DNA from 3 places in the Arthrobacter sp. C152 genome. Region 3 is predicted to be linked to each of the others. Evidence: riboswitches for the same ligand, from Rfam matches in the RefSeq annotation. Region 3 holds a riboswitch; each other region holds the start of a gene.

Region 1 (4,779 bases), on a different contig from region 3:
CTTCCACGAGTTCCACGGCGTCCGGCAGGAGGGTCTGTTCGTCGGCGATGACCTCCAGCTTCACCCAGTCGGTCTCCAGGGCCTCCCTGGCCAGTTCCGCCGTGAGGACCGCGTCCCGGGCCGTGAAGCAGCCGGCGGTATTGGGCAGCACCCGGATGCCGTGGTCCACCAGCAGCTGGAACAGCGTGCCGGTCTCGGCGGTGGAGTAGCGCCGCATCGCCACCGTGGTCAGCGCCGTGCCGGATGCCAGGAGGGCGGCGCCGAGGCCGTCCAGGCTGGGCGCGCCACCGGTGCCCATGATCAGCCGGGATCCCAGTTCGACGCCGTCGATCACCAGGGCGTCGCCGTTGCCGGCCTGGCCGGCGGGATTGATGGTGCTGGTTTCGGTCATGGTGTCAGCCTCCCTGTACTGCCGTGACTAGTTCGATCTCGTCACCGTCGGCGAGCGCCGTGGCGAACCATTGGCTGCGCGGCACCACCTGGGCGTTGTGCGCGACGGCGACGCCGAGCTTCCTGCCGTCCGTCGCCTGGCCGTTGGCGGCGAGTGGGCGGCCGGTGACCTGGCTGACGAGCATGGTGATGGACGCGCCATCAGCCACCGTGTGGGGGTTTCCGTTGAGGGTGATGTTCATGCAGTCTCCTTGGTGTGCGTGCCGGCGGCTGTCAGGGGCCGGGAGAACCGGTCCGGGACGAAGGGCTCCCAGCGGGGATCGGCCGTGCCGTCCATCAGGTCCCTGCAGATGGCTGCCGCCGCGGGGGTGAGCAGGACGCCGTGGCGGAAGAATCCGGTGGCGATGACAAGGCCCGGAACATGGCCCGGGCCGGCGCCGGCGGGCTGCGGAACCCGGCCCAGCAGCGGGGCGTTGTCGGGGGTGCCGGGACGCGCGCGGGCGGTGCATTCCAGCAGCTCCAGTTCGGCGACGGCCGGCACCAGGGCCTGGGCGTCCCGCAGAAGCTGGTAGACGCCGCCGGCGCTTAGGCCGCCGGAGAGCGCGTCCTCCCGCTGGGTGGCACCGATGACCACGGTTCCGTCCTGGCGGGGGACGATGTACACCGGAATTCCGTGGACCAGCCCCCGGACGGTGGCGGTCACCAGCGGCCGGAGGTGCCGCGGCACGGCAAGGCGGAGGATGTCGCCGTGCACGGGACGCAGGGGCAGCTCAAGCCCCGCGGGCAGGCTCTCCAGTGCCCCTGCCTGCAGCCCGTTGGCCACCACGGTTTCCGCCGCCCGGATGCTGCCACCCCCGGCGAGGTGGACTCCGGCGACGGCACCGCCTTCCCACCGGAGCCCGGTTGCCCGGTCCGGCACGGCAAACCCGTCCACGGCCCCGGCCGCGGCCACGTCCGGTGTTGCCAGGGCAGCGGCGGCGAGCGCCCGGCGCAGGGACGCGACCAGCCGCCGCGGATCCACCTGGTGGTCGGCGGGGGTGTCCAGCGCGCAGGCGATCCCGGGGCTCAGCAGGGGCTCGCGGCGGCGGGCCTCCCGGACCGTGAGGGGCTCCACCGCCAGCCCGTTGGCCTGCTGCACGGCGCGGAGGTCCATGAAGGCCGCGCGGTCGGCGGCGTCGGCACCCACGGCGAGGGTCGGCGTCGTCTGGTATCCGGAATCGGAACCCGAAGCCGCGGCGACGCCGGCGGCAAAGCCGGGCCACAGCGATGACGATTCGAGCATGAGTTCCAGGAGGTCTTCCTCCTGGTAATGCAGTTCGCTGACCGGGGCCAGCATGCCTGCCGCGGCCCAGCTGGCACCGGTTCCCGGGGCGTCATCGACCAGCACGACCGAACGTCCGGAACGCTGTACCTCCCAGGCGATGCCGTGCCCCACCACTCCCCCGCCGATGACGGCGACGTCGGCCTGGATGGGGGGATCCGCGGGCCCGGGCGAAATGTTGAGGGGGCTGCTCACATGTTTCCTTCCCTACGCCGGCATTAACCGGATCAGGTCAAGCGGTCGGCTCTGACGCCCTCTCAGCCCGGCGCTTTGTGACAGCTGCCGCGGGCTCCCGCAGTACCTGCCCAGTTTAGAGGAACTAGGCTTGCAGGCATGAATCAGTCCCCCTCATTAATTCCCGCCCTGGACGCCGCCCGCCTGTACCTCTGCACGGACGCGCGCCGGGACCGCGGCGACTTCGCGGAATTCGTCGATGCCGCCTTCGCGGGCGGCGTTGACATCATCCAGCTGCGCGACAAGGGCATCGAGGCGGCGGAGGAACTGGACCTCCTGGCGGTGCTGAAGGAGGCAGCGGTGCGCCATGGCCGGCTGTGGGCCGTCAACGACCGGGCGGACATCGCGGTCTTGTCCGGGGCTCCGGTGTTCCACATCGGCCAAAAGGACCTGCCGCTGGCGGCGGCGCGCACCCTGGTCAACGGCAATGCGGCCATCGGCCTCTCCAGCCACACCCCCGCCCAGGTGGACGCCGCGCTCGACGCCGCAGCGGGTCCCTCCGGCCTGGATTACTTCTGCGTAGGCCCCGTCTGGGCCACGCCCACCAAACCCGGCAGGACCGCCGTCGGCCCTGAACTCGTGAAGTACGCGGCCGAAGCATCCCGGCAGGCCGGGGACGCCGTGCCCTGGTTTGCCATCGGCGGCGTCGACCACGGCAACGTGCACGAGGTGGCTGAAGCGGGTGCGCGCAGGATCGTGGTGGTGCGCGCCATCACGGAGGCCGCAGATCCCGCCGCGGCCGCCTCCTCCCTGCTCGACGCGTTGGACGCCGCCGGGTCCTGAGCCTGCGCTATCGGCGCACTTGGGGATACGCTGAGTTTTGTGTCACACCATCGGCTGGCCCCCAACGTCCACGACCACAAGAATGCCCTTGAGGCGGCGTTGGGTGCGCTGCGGACGGAACTGGAGCTGCCCGGCCCCTACCCCGCGGAAGCCGTAGAGGACGCCGAAGCGGCCGTCGCCTCGCTCGAGCTGCCGGCCTACGACCTGACCGGCGTAGGGTTCGTCACCATCGACCCCGCCTCCTCCACGGACTTGGACCAGGCGGTCTTCATCGAGCAGGAGGGCGCGGGCTACCGCGTGTTGTACGCGATAGCCGACGTGCCGGCCTTTGTGGCCCCGGGAGGTCCGCTGGATGCCGAGACGCGGCGCCGCGGCCAGACCTTCTACGCGCCGGACGGCCGCATCCCGCTCCATCCGGAGGTCATCAGTGAGGGCGCCGGCAGCCTGCTGCCGGGCCAGGACTGCTCTGCTTTCGTGTGGCATTTCGTGCTCGACGGCGACGCCGAAGTTTCCTCGGTCGGCGTCCGGCGTGCCCGGGTCCGCAGCCGTGACAAGCTCAGTTACAAGGGTGCCCAGGCGGCCCTGGACGCCGGCAGCGCCCACCCCGTGCTGGAGTTGCTCCGCGAGGTGGGCCTGAAGCGGGTGCAGCTGGAGCGGGCACGCAACGGCGCCAGCCTGAACATGCCGGAGCAGGAGATTGTCCAGCTGCCCGACGGCGGCTTCCGGATCGACGCCGTCCCGCAGCTTCCCATCGAGGACTGGAATGCGCAGATTTCGCTGATGACGGGCATGGCGGCCGCGCAGATGATGCTCGCCGGCAAGGTGGGCATCCTGCGCACCATGCCCGCGCCGGACGAACGCTCCCTGCGGCATTTCCGGCTGCAGACCGAGGTGCTGGGCAGGCCGTGGGACGGGGAAATGAGCTACGGCGAATATCTGCGGTCCCTGGACCCCAGGGACCCGCGCCAGCTGGCCATCATGCATTCGGCCGGCATGCTGTTCCGGGGCGCCTCCTACACGGCCTTTGACGGGGACGTGCCCGAAGACGCCGTCCAGTCAGCCATCGGTGCCGCGTACGCCCACACCACCGCTCCCCTGCGCCGCCTGGTGGACCGCTTCGTGCTGGTGATCTGCGAGGCGTTGAGTAACGGCGGGGACGTGCCCTCCTGGGCCCGCGAAGCCCTTCCGCTGCTGCCGGGGATCATGGCCGGGTCGGACCAGCTGGCGTCCCGGATGGAGCGCATGGCCCTGGACACGGTGGAGGCTGCGCTCCTGGTGAACCACATCGGGCAGGAGTTCGACGCGATCGTGATCTCCGGTTCCAAGCCGCAGAACGGAAACGGCAACGGCAAGAACGGGAACGGCAACTCGGGCATCATCCAGGTGGCCGAGCCCGCAGTGACCGCCCGTTGCGCGGGTGAACTCGAATCCGGCACCAAGGTCAGGGTCCGGCTGCTTGCCTCGGACATCGCTGCCCGGCAGGTCCATTTCGAACTCGTTCCCTAGGGTCTCAGCGCACGCCGTGGTGGTCGGTGCGGCGCATGCGCACCGCAACGACCACGCCGGAAGCGGCGGTGAGGACAGCGACGGCGGCGGTGGCGGCAGGGATGCCGAAGGCGTCCGCGATCACTCCCGACAGCAGGGCACCCACGGCGAATCCGGAGTCGCGCCACAGCCTGTAAATGCCCACGGACCGGGCCCGCCACTCGGGATGGGCCACATCCCCGATGGCGGCGAGCAGGGTGGGATAGACCATCGCGGTACCTGCGCCGAGCATGACGACGGCGGCGAGCCAGGTGCCAAAGTCCGTGCCCAGCGCCACCATGGCCAGGGCCGCGGCCTGGACCAGCATGCCCGCGGTAATCAGGGGTTTGCGCCCGTATTTGTCGGAGAGTGCGCCGGTGACCAGCTGCCCGGCGCCCCACACGGCCGGATACGCCGCTGCGAGGATGCCGATCTGGCCCAGGCCCAGGCCGGAGGCGGCGAACAGGACGGGGAAGAGGCCCCAGGCGAGCCCGTCATTGAGGTTGTTGACGAGTCCGGCCTGGCTG
Region 2 (4,779 bases), on a different contig from region 3:
CGGCGTGCCTCTCGCTGACCGCCGAACTGCCGGCCACTGCGGCGCACATCAGCCTGATGCGGCCCCTCCTGGAGGTCCGGCACCAGCTCGGCGACGAGGACTTCCAGCGCGAGTTCGTCCGCCGCGTCTACGCCACGGACCTGCAACAGCCGGCCACCGCAGAGGAAAAGCGCTCCGCCCGGAGGCTGCGGCTCCAGGTACCCTCATGGGAGGCGCCGCTGCACATCGTTCCGGGCGTTCCCACCCTTGTCCTGACCGGGGGCTGGGAGCCGCTGTACGAGGAGATTGCGGGCTACCTGCGGGAGACCGGCGCCCGGCACCGCGTTGCCGCGGGCGGGCACCGGCCCCATGATTCGCAGGACGGCGACCACGCCATCCGGCAGTTCATTGGCGAGGTCAGCCGGAGCGAACCGGCCCGGGCGTCCTAGCTGCCCGCGGGCACCTTCAGTTCAGGAAGGTAGACCTTGCCGCCGGCGGCGAGGAACTCCTCGCTCTTCTCCCGCATTCCGGATGCCATTTCCGCCAGCGCCGCCTGCGAATCGGCCGACCCGTATTCGTCCCGGATGTCCTGGCTGATCCGCATCGAGCAGAACTTCGGCCCGCACATGGAGCAGAAGTGGGCCGTTTTGGCCGGTTCGGCCGGAAGGGTTTCGTCGTGGAACGCCTCGGCCGTCTCGGGGTCCAGGGACAGCGCGAACTGGTCCCGCCAGCGGAACTCGAAGCGGGCCTTGGACAGGGCGTCGTCCCGTTCGTGCGCGCCCGGGTGCCCCTTGGCGAGGTCCGCGGCGTGGGCCGCGATCTTGTAGGTGATCACGCCCGTCTTCACGTCGTCCTTGTTGGGCAGGCCCAGGTGTTCCTTCGGGGTGACGTAGCAGAGCATCGCGGTGCCGTACCGGGCGATTTCCGTGGCGCCGATGGCCGAGGTGATGTGGTCATAGCCGGGGGCGACGTCGGTCACCAGGGGGCCCAGGGTGTAGAACGGGGCGCCCTTGCAGAGTTCCTGCTGGCGCTCCACGTTTTCGCGGACCAGGTGGAACGGCACGTGGCCGGGGCCTTCCACCATCACCTGGACGTCGTATTCCCAGGCGCGCTGGGTGAGCTCTGCCAGGGTGTCCAGCTCGGCGAACTGGGCGGCGTCGTTGGCGTCCGCGGTGGCACCGGGGCGCAGGCCGTCGCCCAGGGAGAACGCGACGTCGTACTTGGCGAAGATTTCGCAGAGCTCGTCGAAGTGGGTGTAGAGGAAGTTCTCCTGGTGGTGTGCAAGGCACCAGCCGGCCATGATGGACCCGCCGCGCGAGACGATGCCCGTGACCCGGTTGGCGGTCAGCGGCACATAACGCAGCAGCACGCCGGCGTGGATGGTCATGTAGTCCACGCCCTGCTCGCACTGTTCAATCACGGTGTCGCGGAAGATCTCCCAGGTCAGGGCGTTCGCTTCGCCGTTGACTTTTTCCAGGGCCTGGTAGATGGGAACGGTGCCGATCGGCACGGGGGAGTTGCGGATGATCCACTCCCTGGTGGTGTGGATGTCGTCGCCGGTGGACAGGTCCATGACCGTGTCGGCGCCCCACTGGGTGGCCCACTGCAGCTTGTCCACCTCTTCGGCGATGGAGCTGGTGACCGCAGAGTTGCCGATGTTGGCGTTGATCTTCACCAGGAAGGCCTTGCCGATGATCATCGGCTCGGATTCGGGGTGGTTGATGTTGCTGGGGATGATCGCCCGGCCGGCGGCCAGCTCGCTGCGGACCAGTTCGACGTCGCAGTTCTCCCGAAGCGCCACGAACCGCATTTCCGGCGTGATGATCCCCTGCCGGGCATAGTGCATTTGGGTCACCGTGCGGCCTTCGACGGCGCGGCGGGGCACCGGCTGCGCGCCCTTCCACTCTGCCGAGGCGGCGCCGCGGCGCAGCGCCGAGCGGCCGTCGTCGAGCAGGTTCCGCTCCCGGCCGCTGTACGCTTCGGTGTCCCCGCGCTCTGCGATCCACTGCTCCCGGAAGGGCTGCAGGCCGCGTACCGGGTCGCTGCCCGGGCCCGCAGTCCGGTACGTCCGGAAGGGAGGGTTGGGCTGGCCGTTCGGCGAATCCTGCAGCGCAATCTCGGTCACCGGGACCCGGATCCCGGACCCGGCGTCTTCGATGTACGCCAGCGAATGCGACTTCAGGGACTGGGTCACCTGCGGTGCTTCCGCGGACTCCCCGGCCGGGATCCGGGCAGGGTTCAACTGGGTGTTTTGTGTACTCAAGGAATACTCACTTCCTTCGCCGGCATTACCCGGACAGGTTCAACGGTCGCAGGCTGCGTCAGCCCGATCTCAGCCCCTGCAGGGGCACCCGTGTGGTCAGGAACGAAGCTACCACACGCCCCGCAGCGAGCCCCGTAACATTCCCCGGTGCTAGCCTGTGCGGGCAGCGAAAGGAAGTACCGATGCCAGAAGTCATCGAGTTCAGCGGCCCCATCCTGACCGGCCCGGAGAGCGTGGAGCACGGGCTCTGGTCGGTCGATGGCCGGCTCACGTTCAGCCGCCCTGCATCACCGCCTGGCCGGATCCTCGACGGGTGGGTGCTGCCGGGGTTCGCGGATGCCCACTGCCATATTGGCCTCGGCCCCGGCGGGCCCGTCGACTCCGCCACCGCTGAAGAGCAGGCCAGGGCAGACCTCAACGCCGGAACACTCCTGGTCCGGGACGCGGGCTCGCCCGCGGACACCCGCTGGATGCAGGGCGGCCGGGACTTCCCCGTCCTCATCCGTGCCGGCCGGCATATTGCGCGGACGCGGCGCTACCTGCGGGGGTTCGCGGAGGAAGTCGAGCCGGACGGCCTCGTCGAGGCCGTCCGCAAGCAGGCGCGCGACGGCGACGGCTGGGTCAAACTGGTGGGGGACTGGATCGACAGGGGCATCGGTGACCTGGCGCCGTCCTTTCCCGCCGCCGTCGTACGCGATGCCGTCCAGGCCGCCCATGACGAAGGCGCCCGGGTAACGGCCCACTGCTTCGCCGAAGACACCCTCGACCAGATGCTCGACGCCGGCATCGACTGCATCGAGCATGCCACCGGGCTCCTGCCCCGGCACCTGCCGCGCTTCGCGGAGCAGGGTGTGCCGATCGTGCCCACCCTGGTCAACATTGCAACATTCCCCCACATCGCCGCGCAGGCGGAGCCGAAGTTTCCCCGCTACGCCGCCCACATGCGGGCGCTCTGGGAACGCCGGGCCGAACGGGTAGCGGAGGCCTATGAAGCCGGCGTGCGGATCTTCGCCGGCACGGACGCCGGCAGCGTCATCCGCCACGGCCGGATTGCGGACGAAATCCTGGCCCTGCACGCCGCCGGCCTCCCCATGGCCGCCGCCCTGGACGCGGCCTGCTGGTCAGCCCGTACGTGGCTGGGAGGGGACAATCTCGCCGAAGGTGCCCGGGCCGACGTCGTGGTGTGCGCCGAGGACCCGCGGGCAGTGCCAGAGACGGTCAGGGCGCTTGCGCACGTCGTGCTCGGCGGCCGGCTCATCCGGTGAGCCGAAGCCGCCGGAGATTCCCTGCCCGGCACTTGGAATAAATTGAAGCTTCAAGTAATTTTAATGGGTGGACACCTCATCCGGAGGGCCCGCACCACAGGGAGCATTCAATGACTGCAGAAGCCACCACCCAGGACCTCCTACCCGCCGACCTCGCCATGGGCACCGTCATGCTCAAGGTGGGCGACATGAAGGTCATGACCGACTACTACCAGCGCGCCCTCGGCCTTGACGTCGTGGCGGAACAGGACGGGGGACTGTACCTGGGCCGGCTCCGGAAGCCGCTGGTGCACCTCGCGCCGGCCCCGGGCCTGAACCTCCCCGGCAGGGGCGAGGCGGGCCTCTTCCACACCGCGCTGCTCTTCGAGGACCAGGCGTCCCTGGCGGCCACCATTGCCACCGCCGCGCAGTACGAGCCGCGGGCCTTCACCGGCAGCGCCGACCACCTCGTCAGCGAGGCCTTCTACTTCACCGACCCCGAAGGCAACGGCATCGAGCTCTACTGGGACCGGCCCCGCAGCAACTGGTCATGGAACGGGACCGACGTCGTCATGGACAGCCTGGCCCTGCCGCCGCAGCGGTACCTCGAACAGCACCTCACCGAGGAATCACTTGAAAGCCAGCGCGCCACGGCCGCCGGCGTCGGGCACGTGCACCTGCAGGTGGGCGACGTGCAGACCGCGCGCGATTTCTACGTCGGAACACTCGGCTTCGAAAAAACCGCCGGCTGGCACGGCCAGGCGTTGTTCGTCTCCGCCGGGCGCTACCACCACCACATGGCCATGAACGTCTGGAACAGCCGCGGCGCCGGTCCCCGCAAGGACACGCTTGGCCTGGGCGAGGTGCTCATCGAAGTTCCCGCCGGTGACGACGTCGGGGCGCTGGCTGACCGGCTCAAGGTCGCCGGAGTGCCAGCCCACCACACCGGCGCCGAACTCCGCTTTGAGGATCCGTGGCGCAACAAGCTCCGCGTGGCCATCCGGTAGGGCCATGCGTGCGTGGCCCTGCCCGCAGCTACTAGGCTGATGCCGTACACCCGGGCGGCCAGCGGCGCCCGGAATGCAGCTTTGCCGACGGAAGAAGGGCACATCCCATGGGCTTCACTGAGATCTTTGTCGCCACCCATGACGCAGCACTGAAACGCGCCGGCGTCCTCGACGAAGGACGCGGCGGTGCCGCCGCAGCGCCTGCCGGGCAGGCCGTGCGGATCCAGGGGATCAGCGATTTTGAAGTGGAGCAGCTGGGCGACCTCGCCGGAACCGCGGTGCACGC
Region 3 (4,779 bases):
CCACCGCTTCCGCCGCGGCCATCCGCAGTTCGGCCCCGCCCAGGGCGGCGGTGAACTCGGCATCGTGCGTCACGGAGACCACCGCGGTGCCGGCGTCCAGTAGTTCGGACAGGAACGATGCCAGCTCCGCCCAGGTGTTGGCGTCCTGGCCGAAGGTGGGCTCGTCCAGCACCAGGACCTGCGGGCTGGCGGCCAGGACGGTGGCTACGGACAGCCGCCGCTTCTCGCCGCCGGACAGGGTGTACGGGTTGGCATCCACCAGGGCGGTCAGCCGGAGCCGCTCCAGCAGCTCGTCGACCCGTTCCCCGCCGTGGCCCAGGTGGCGTGGGCCGAAGCGCAGTTCATCGAGCACCTTGCCCGTCACGAATTGGTGCTCCGGCTCCTGGAACACGGTGCCAACCCGCGAAATCAGCTGTTCGGCCTTCCACTTGTACGGATCGATGCCCGCGCCGCGGCTCAGGTCCAGCGTGGCGGACACCGTCCCTGCCACCGGTTCCAGCAGGCCGGCGAGCGTCAGGGCGAAGGTCGATTTACCGGCACCGTTCGGCCCGGTGATGGCCAGCGCCTCCCCCGCCCGGACCTGGGCCGTGAGGCCTTCCTGGACCGGGACCGGCGGCACCTTCCGGAAGCCGCTGCGGCGCGGACGCTCGCGGGAAACGGCAAGCTGCTCGGCGGCCAGCAGGAGGTTGCCCGCCCCGGCGGCCGGAACTGCCGCACGGCTTCGGGTTGCCGGCACGTAACCGGGCACCCAGACTCCCGCGGCAGCGAGCATGGTCCGGGCCTCTGCAAGGACGCGGTCCGGCGGGCCGTCCAGGAGTACGGCATCCTCAGTGGCGGAGCCGGGCTGCAGGACCACGATCCGGTCCACGACGTCCTTCCACACGGATACCCGGTGTTCCACCACCACCAGCGTGGCCCCGGTCTTGTCGAGGCAGCGGGCGACGGCGTCGCGGACTTCCAGCACTCCGTCCGGGTCCAGGTTGGCGGTGGGTTCGTCCAGCAGGATCAGTCCGGGGCGCATGGCAAGGATGCCGGCCAGCGCGAGGCGCTGCTTCTGCCCGCCGGACAAGGCCGACGTCGGGTGGTCCAGCGGAAGGTGGGCAAGCCCGACGTCGTCCAGCGCCTCGTGTACGCGCGCCCAGATGGCGTCGCGGGGCACCGCGAGGTTCTCGGCGCCGAAGGCGGCGTCGTCACCCAGCCGCGACAGGACCACCTGGGTCTCCGGGTCCTGCTGCATCAGCCCGGCATGGCCGCGCCGGGCGCGCGGGGACTCCCCGTCGACCAGCAGCGAACCCGCCTCGTCGGCATCCCCCGCCTCGCCGTCGTCATTCACATCCCCCAGCACCCCGGCAAGGGCATGCAGGAGCGTGGACTTTCCGGCGCCGGAGGGACCCAGCAGGAGCACGCGCTCCCCCGGGCTGATGTCAAGGTTGAGGGCGTTGACGGCCGGCTTGGACCTGCCGGCATGCCGCCAGCCCCAGCCTCGGGCGGTGATGGCGGCAGGCCTGGCGGGAGCCCCGGCGTCCTGGGAAGCGGCGGGCATCAGGAGAAGACGGGCTCCGTTGCGGCCTTGCGCGAGGCGAAGGAGCTCAGGACCCCGGTGCGGGCCAAGCCGCGGGTCGCGATCCAGGACAGAGCGCCGGCGATGATGGCTCCGGAGACCATGCAGAAGACGATGTAGGCCAGCTTGTCCGCGCCGGAGTAGGCGATGTTCCAGCCCCAGGGCGCGAAGGAGTCGTTCAGGCCGCAGAACAGGCCGGATGCCGCACCGGCCAGCAGGGACACGGGCAGGTTGAACTTGCGGTAGACGAAGATCGCGAAGACGATCTCCGCGCCCAGGCCCTGGACGAAGCCGGAGAACAGGACGGACGTGCCATACTGCGAACCCATGAGGAGTTCACCGGTGGCTGCCACGGTTTCGCAGAACAGCGCGGCTCCGGGCTTGCGGATGATCAGCATCCCCAGGACACCCGGGATCATCCAGCCGCCGGCGATGAGGCCGGTCAGGGGCGGGTAGGCCGCGTTCATCGGCACGGATACCGCGGCCGCGCCCTGGGACCAGGCCCAGAAAATGACGCCGCCGGCGATGGCGACGAGGGCCGCCACCACAATGTCCACGACGCGCCAGGACTTGCTGGTGGTCTTCTTGATTGCTGCTGTGCTCATGTGATCCTCCTGGGTAACAGGAGGGGAAAGCGAGGCAATCCGGCATTGACTGCCGTTGCCAATCACTTCGAGAACTCGACTCCCTTGCGCCGGTACTAACCGGATCAGGTTCGAGGGTCTGCGGCGGTCCGCACTCTCAGCGCCCACCTGCGGTTTCCCGGCCTGGCCGGGATGCCGACGGCGGCGCTCCCCTGTCGTTGTAAATGGTGGTTTTGGTTCAATTCAGGCGTGTATTTCAGCCCTTGCGGGCGTGGTCAAGTTTACACCTGGCGAGGGGTAGATTGTGGGGCATGAGTGCCAATCCGCCGCATGTGACCGAGTTCGATCCGGATTCCCTCGACACGCAGCCCGAAGGGTCCCTGGAGGCGTTGATCGCCCGCGTCGAGGCGGAGGTCCGGGAGCTGCAGTTCCCCGGGTTTTCCCCGGATGACGCCCTGAACCTTGGCCTCCTCCTCGTGGAACTGGGCAAGGAGCGGGACCTTCCCATCGCCATCGACATCACCAAGGGCGAGCAAGTCCTCTTCCATGTCGCACTGCCGGGCGCCACGCCTGACAACGGCCACTGGATCCGGGCCAAGCAGCGCACCGCCGCACGGTACGAGGTGCCGTCGCTCCTGGTGGGCCTGCGGGGCCGGCTGGGCGGCGGCCGGATTGAAGACAACGCCTGGTTCGACCAGTCCCGCTACGCCGCGCACGGGGGTGCCTTCCCCATCTTCGTCACGGGAGTGGGAGCGGTGGCCACCGTCACCGTTTCCGGGCTGCCCCAGGTGCAGGACCACGACCTGGTGGTGGAAGCCCTCCGGGACGTCCTCGGCTCGGCTCTGGACGGATAGGGCGGGCGGGCCTGGCCGGGCCGCCCGGGGTCAGCGGTTAGGCTGGAGGCAGTCCGCTTTCCGCCGTCAAGGAGTACTGGGAATGAACCTTTTCATCAAGCTGCTCGGAACCGGGGTGAGCCTGCTCGCGGGCCTGGCCGGAACCAAGGTGGTCAACACCGTCTGGGAAAAGACCACCGGGCAGAAAGCGCCCACCGGCAAGAACGAGGATGTCCCCACCAGCCTGCGTTCGGCCCTGACCTTCGCGTTGATTTCGGCGTCGGTCAGCGCCATCATCCAGGTCCTGGCCAACCGCGGCACCCAGCGCGCCATCGCACGCTTCGCCAAGAGCCAGGACATCGTCTAGGACCTAGCGCGCACCGCCGTCGCCGGAGCCGTCCCCGCGGGCAGCCTCGGCGGCGGCTTTTTGCACGACGGCCTCGAGTTCGTCCGCGCTGAGCAGTTCCCGGTGCAGGTGCTTGGTGCGGTATCCCGCCCGGCCCACCATGTGCGCGGACACGGGGACCGTGAGGAGCTGGAAGATCCAGGCCACCAGCAGCACCGGCCACACCCACCACGTCCTCAGCTGCAGGCCTATGGCTGCCAGCAGCAGGAACAGGCCCAGGACCTGGGGCTTGGTGGCCGCGTGCATCCGGGTCAGCAGGTCCGGGAAGCGCAGCAGGCCGACGGCGGCCGCGAGGGACATCAGGGCGCCGACCACCATAAAGACGGCCGAGGCCACGTCGATCCAGGCATCGGGGCCGGAGAAGTCAGGATTCATTGGGGTCAACCCTCCGGTCGGCAACGAAGCGGGCCACTGTCACGGACCCGATGAAGCCGATGATGGAGATGGCCACCACCAGCATGAGGTTGTTCAGGTGGCGGTTCACTGCCATGTCGATGCACAGGGCGGCGCCCAGGATGGCGAGCAGCACGTCGGCCGCGAGTACCCGGTCCAGCAGCGAGGGGCCGCGCGCGATCCTGATGATCGCCCCCGCGGCGGCCAGGGAAAGGATGACGGCTGTCACGGCCAGGACTGCCTGCATCATGCGGCTGCCTCCGTTCGTACGGCTTCGAGTTCCTCGCGGGAGCCCATGATGCGGATCAGGCCGGCCTCGATGGACCGCACCTCGTTCCGCAGGCTTTCCACGTCGTCCCGGGAGGTGATGTTGATGGCATGCAGGTAGAGGGTGGACGTGGACCTGTCCACCTCCACCACCAAGGAACCCGGGATCAGGGAGATCACGTGCCCCGTCGCGGTGACGATCAGGTCCTGGTGGCTCCGCAGCGTGACAGCGACGACCGCGTTGGTGACCCTGGGGCCGCGGGCCACGGCAAGGTAGAGGACCTGGGCGCTGGCCACCGCCACCTTGCCCAGGAATGCCAGCGCGAAGGGCACGGCATAGAGGATGTTGAACCGGCCACTGAGCTCCACCGGCGGGAGGTAGAACAGCCTGGCGACTCCCACCGCCAGGAGCGCGCCGAACAGCAGGTTGCCGGGGCTGAAGTCCTGCCACAGCGCCCCCCAGACGATCACCAGCCACACCAGCAGCGGCAGCTCCTGGCGCAGGGAAATTCTTTGCCGGCTCATCGTCCTCCTCCCACGACGGGCGTGGCCGGGACGGGGGAACCGCCCAGGACCGACTGGATGTACGGGGTGCGGTCCAGCATGTCCCGTGCCGCGTGTCCGGACAGCTCGAACAGCGGCCCGGCGAAGACGGTCAGCGCAACGCCGATGGCCACCAGCCCCATGGTCGACCCCACCATGGTGCGCGGCAGCAGTGTCACGGCGTTGTTGAGC

The links. Region 3 has a riboswitch for thiamine pyrophosphate ahead of ACYSM9_RS05520 (ECF transporter S component). Riboswitches for the same ligand answer to the same signal wherever they lie in the genome.
Region 1: linked by a shared signal. The riboswitch ahead of thiO (glycine oxidase ThiO) and the one ahead of ACYSM9_RS05520 (ECF transporter S component) in region 3 are both predicted to bind thiamine pyrophosphate.
Region 2: linked by a shared signal. The riboswitch ahead of thiC (phosphomethylpyrimidine synthase ThiC) and the one ahead of ACYSM9_RS05520 (ECF transporter S component) in region 3 are both predicted to bind thiamine pyrophosphate.

The regions. Positions count from the first base shown of each region.
Region 1 is NZ_JBTZSU010000014.1:62,401-67,179, forward strand. It holds gene ACYSM9_RS11845 (thiazole synthase) at 1-391, opposite strand, end outside; gene thiS (sulfur carrier protein ThiS) at 396-632, opposite strand; gene thiO (glycine oxidase ThiO) at 629-1,906, opposite strand; TPP riboswitch at 1,899-2,017, opposite strand; gene thiE (thiamine phosphate synthase) at 2,045-2,728, shown strand; gene ACYSM9_RS11865 (RNB domain-containing ribonuclease) at 2,768-4,234, shown strand; gene ACYSM9_RS11870 (MFS transporter) at 4,239-4,779, opposite strand, start outside.
Region 2 is NZ_JBTZSU010000011.1:16,509-21,287, reverse strand. It holds gene ACYSM9_RS10080 (alpha/beta hydrolase) at 1-428, shown strand, start outside; gene thiC (phosphomethylpyrimidine synthase ThiC) at 425-2,242, opposite strand; TPP riboswitch at 2,237-2,344, opposite strand; gene ACYSM9_RS10070 (amidohydrolase family protein) at 2,425-3,507, shown strand; gene ACYSM9_RS10065 (VOC family protein) at 3,618-4,493, shown strand; gene ACYSM9_RS10060 (hypothetical protein) at 4,601-4,779, shown strand, end outside.
Region 3 is NZ_JBTZSU010000005.1:155,964-160,742, forward strand. It holds gene ACYSM9_RS05515 (ABC transporter ATP-binding protein) at 1-1,543, opposite strand, end outside; gene ACYSM9_RS05520 (ECF transporter S component) at 1,543-2,166, opposite strand; TPP riboswitch at 2,230-2,369, opposite strand; gene ACYSM9_RS05525 (heme-degrading domain-containing protein) at 2,457-2,999, shown strand; gene ACYSM9_RS05530 (DUF4235 domain-containing protein) at 3,082-3,345, shown strand; gene mnhG (monovalent cation/H(+) antiporter subunit G) at 3,349-3,759, opposite strand; gene ACYSM9_RS05540 (monovalent cation/H+ antiporter complex subunit F) at 3,749-4,027, opposite strand; gene ACYSM9_RS05545 (Na+/H+ antiporter subunit E) at 4,024-4,569, opposite strand; gene ACYSM9_RS05550 (Na+/H+ antiporter subunit D) at 4,566-4,779, opposite strand, start outside.